Regions from separate parts of the Streptococcus sp. Marseille-Q8145 genome, predicted to be linked through region 1. Evidence: predicted binding sites of a transcription regulator. Region 1 holds the regulator's gene; the other holds the start of a gene.
What was found. The regulator Rex, encoded in region 1, represses fermentation and respiration genes when NADH is low (regulators of the CRP and FNR family bind a similar motif). The targets are predictions, from matches to a motif close to TTGTGAANTANTTCACAA.

Region 1 (2,202 bases):
CACTGTACACCAAGAAATGGACTTCCATCAGTTGAGGTAACAGCCTCAATGACCTTATCCCGAGGATCGTAGGCTATGACTTCTAGATTTTTCGCTAGATCCTTGATACTTTGGTGATGGAATGAGTTGATTTGACAAGTAGGTCCGTATAATTCATGGAGGATGGAGCCATTTTTAGTGACCATAGTCTGTGTAGTGTATTGAGCAGTGCTATCTTGCCAGTGATTCTCGATGTCTTGGTGAAGTGTGCCACCCATAGAAACATTGTAAAGCTGAGTACCACGACAGACACCAAAAATAGGCTTGTTTTGTTTCCGCGCCTCTCGGATGAGAGCTAGTTCAAATAGATCCCTTTGAAGCAGATAATCATCACTTTCGATAGTCTGTTCTTCGCCGTAGAAATGAGGATGGACATTTTGTCCACCGGTAAGGATCAGTTTATCGATCATAGTAATATAGGTGTGAGCTAAGGCTTCATCACCAATTGGTAAGATAATTGGGATTCCCCCAACTTTATTGACTCCCTCGATAAAGCCAGTTGAAGTATAACTGATATGGATAAATTGATCGTTGGGAATATCCCTTTGGTTTCCTGTTATACCGATAATCGGTTTTTTCATAAAGTGTCTGTTTCCTTTCTTACCTTACTCATCATCTTTTCTCATGAAATAGAGTAAGGTTTGGAGTTCGCTGGTTAGGTCCACATATTGTACAACCACATCTTTGGGGACAGATAGGTGCACTGGGGAGAAGCAAAGAATTCCCTTGATACCAGCATCAACCAAGACGGATGCGACTTCTTGTGCCTTAACGCTCGGCACTGTCAGAATGGCTGTCTTTACGTTTCCTTCTTGGACCTTTTCTTTAATTTGAGAAATTCCATAAATAGGAATTCCATCATTTGTAGTGGTCCCGACGTCAGAATAATCATCTGTATCAAAGGCCATTACAATCTTCATTTTATTCCGTTCATGAAAGCGGTAGTGTAAAAGAGCACGACCCATATTTCCGACGCCAACAATCATGACATTTGTAATCGAGTTGTCATTGAGAAGATTGGCAAAGAAACTCATTAGTTTCTTGACATCGTAGCCAAAACCTCTACGACCTAACTCACCGAAGTAAGAAAAGTCACGCCGAACAGTCGCAGAGTCGATTCCAATCGCCTCTGCGATCTGTTTTGAATTGGCCTTTTCAATATTTTCTGCATTAAATCGTTTGAAAATCCGGTAGTAGAGGGAGAGCCGTTTAGCAGTAGCACGTGGAATAGAATTGCTTTTTTCAGTTTTCACAAAATCACGACCTTTCTATCTTCTATTCTATAGAAAGCTTGTGAAAAAATCAACTAATTTGATGAACAAAATATTATTATACTAATAAAGATAGATAAAATAATAGAAATAAGCAAAATTCTTAGAATTTCGCTTATTGGGGTGTTTTTTCAAAAATATCTCTTTCAACTAAACTATCCATCAGGAAATAGAATTTTTGCTGAATAATATGGTGTTTTTCTGATTTGAAGATATTCACCAGTCTTAAACCAGACTTGTCCGTAATATTAATTTTTACTCCGCTTAGATCTTTATTGATGATAATCTTAAGCAAGAATCCATCGCCACTATTGGGAACAGCTTCAAGTAAACGAGAAAGCTCGTAATTACCAACTTTTGTTTCAGCAAATGTATTGTCCCGCAAGGTAAATTTCTTAACATTTGGATGGAGTGAGTAGGTGAAGTCGCAGTTTGCTAAGCTAACAGATGTTTGAAAAGCCATCTTATCCTCCTAGTATTTCTTTTAGTTTTTGGCTGAAGAGTTTGATTTCTTGGATGCTAGTTTGGTCTGATACACTGATACGAATGGATTCTTTTAGGCGTTCAGAATCTTGCCCATAGAGGGCTTGAAGGACGTGGCTGGGCTGAACCGCTCCAGCTGTACAAGCAGAACCAGTCGAGATTGAAAAGCCATTAAGGTCCATTTGAAGCAAAATAAGGTCATTCTTATGGTTTGGAAATCCAATATTGATAACATAAGGCAGGCTAGGCTGACTTTCGTTTAGATAGAAGTCTAAATTTGCCAAATCATCCAGTAGCGTATCTTTTAACAGTTGAGCGTGTGTAAGGTTTTCCTTTAAATGGGCGAAACTTTCAGAAAGGGCAGTCGCCATCCCAACAATGGAAACGAGGTTTTCTGTACCTGCTCGAT
Region 2 (2,202 bases), on a different contig from region 1:
CTAAAAATATGAGAGTGGGACAGAAATCGGTAATTCGTTAGAATTCGATTTCGTCGTCCCACCTCCGCACAGTTGAGTAGGGCTGTAAAAGCTGATGAAATCAGCGTAATAGAGCCCACTCAACCACTGCGTCTTGCTCGATAATCCAAAGACAATTGAGAGGCTAGGACTTTTGTCCCAGCCTTATATTGCAGAAGAAAAAATTAGAAAGGAAATCCTATGGCAAATCATTTTCGTACCGACCGTGTAGGAATGGAAATCAAGCGTGAAGTCAATGAGATTTTGCAAAAGAAGGTCCGTGATCCACGTGTCCAAGGTGTGACCATTACCGATGTCCAAATGCTGGGCGATCTGTCTATGGCCAAGGTCTACTATAGCATCATGAGTGACTTGGCTTCGGATAATCAAAAGGCACAGCTGGGCTTGGAAAAGGCAACCGGTACCATTAAGCGTGAACTGGGTCGAAACCTCAAGATGTATAAGATTCCAGACTTGACCTTCGTCAAAGACGAGTCTATTGAGTACGGTAATAAGATTGATCAAATGTTGCGCAATTTGGAAAAACATTAATGAAAAGAGTGAGATGGGGCAGTGTTTACGAGTCCTGTCTCATTTTTATTTTTGAAAATACTTTTTAAAAGTTTTGAAAAAAGGTGTTGACAAGGGGAGATTATCCTGTTATACTAGTAAAGTACTCAATCGCGGGGATGGCGGAATTGGCAGACGCGCAGGACTAAGGATCCTGTGACCGCTTTAGGTCGTGAGGGTTCAAGTCCCTCTCTCCGCATAGAATTAGCTGACTTCGGTCAGTTTTTTTGTTTTCTCAAAGAAGCTGAAGATGTCTGAATTCAAAAATTGCTTGGGAATTACTTAAAATTTCAGGAAAAACTAGCAATTTTAATGAAAAAGTGATAAAATAAACAATGTAAGTGGTTCATTCCACAAAAAATAAGAGGAGGCCTATTACAAATGGCAATCGTTTCAGCAGAAAAATTTGTCCAAGCAGCTCGTGACAATGGTTATGCAGTTGGTGGATTTAACACAAATAACCTTGAGTGGACTCAAGCTATCTTGCGCGCAGCAGAAGCTAAAAAAGCACCAGTTTTGATCCAAACTTCAATGGGTGCTGCTAAATATATGGGTGGTTACAAAGTTGCTCGCAACTTGATCGCTAACCTTGTTGAATCAATGGGTATCACTGTACCAGTAGCGATCCACCTTGACCACGGTCACTACGAAGATGCACTTGAGTGTATTCAAGTTGGTTATACTTCAGTTATGTTTGACGGTTCACACCTTCCAGTTGAAGAAAACCTTGAAAAAGCTCGTAAAGTTGTAGAATTTGCTCACGCAAATGGTGTATCAGTAGAAGCTGAAGTTGGAACTATCGGTGGTGAAGAAGACGGAATCATCGGTGATGGTGAATTGGCTCCAATCGAAGATGCTAAAGCAATGGTTGCAACTGGTATCGACTTCTTGGCAGCTGGTATCGGTAATATCCACGGTCCATACCCTGCAAACTGGAAAGGTCTTCATCTTGACCACTTGCAAAAATTGACTGAAGCTGTACCAGGATTCCCAATCGTATTGCACGGTGGTTCAGGTATCCCTGATGACCAAATCCAAGCAGCTATCAAACTTGGTGTTGCAAAAGTTAACGTTAACACTGAATGCCAAATCGCATTCGCTAACGCAACTCGTAAATTTGCTCGTGACTACGAAGCAAACGAAGCAGAATACGACAAGAAGAAACTCTTCGACCCACGTAAATTCTTGGCTGACGGTGTAAAAGCTATCCAAGCATCTGTTGAAGAACGTATCGACGTCTTCGGTTCAGAAGGTAAAGCATAAGAAGCTTGTAAAAGCTTGATATAACAGGGTTTATCCAATTTGGATAAGCCTTTTTCTTTGTTTTGTCACAAATTTTCCACACTTATTTAGTTAACGAATCTAATACAGGAATAATTAGGTCTTTTGTTTTTTTTGTAACGTGCAAATAGATATCTGCAACACGACTTCCTCGTGTGTGTTCAACACGATCTTGAATTGTTTCGAGTGGAATTCCTTGCTCAGCTAAAAAACTGATATGTGTGTGACGAAAAATGTGAGTTGAAATAGAATCATCATTAGTACGAGAGTTTGAGCGATGACGTTCAACATTTGAATTATAATAACAGGAATAGCTAGTACAAAAGCTTTAAA

Region 2: a site for Rex is predicted at 907-924, ahead of ACWPVL_RS02885 (class II fructose-bisphosphate aldolase). Genes of this name have one in related genera too.

The regions. Positions count from the first base shown of each region.
Region 1 covers NZ_CBCOPQ010000005.1:281,969-284,170, reverse strand. The annotation lists gene ACWPVL_RS11200 (gamma-glutamyl-gamma-aminobutyrate hydrolase family protein) at 1-620, opposite strand, end outside; gene ACWPVL_RS11195 (redox-sensing transcriptional repressor Rex) at 645-1,292, opposite strand; gene ACWPVL_RS11190 (DUF1831 domain-containing protein) at 1,426-1,773, opposite strand; gene ACWPVL_RS11185 (cysteine desulfurase family protein) at 1,775-2,202, opposite strand, start outside.
Region 2 covers NZ_CBCOPQ010000001.1:572,743-574,944, reverse strand. The annotation lists gene rbfA (30S ribosome-binding factor RbfA) at 220-570, shown strand; tRNA gene ACWPVL_RS02890 (tRNA-Leu) at 702-787, shown strand; gene ACWPVL_RS02885 (class II fructose-bisphosphate aldolase) at 970-1,851, shown strand; gene ACWPVL_RS02880 (hypothetical protein) at 1,934-2,086, opposite strand.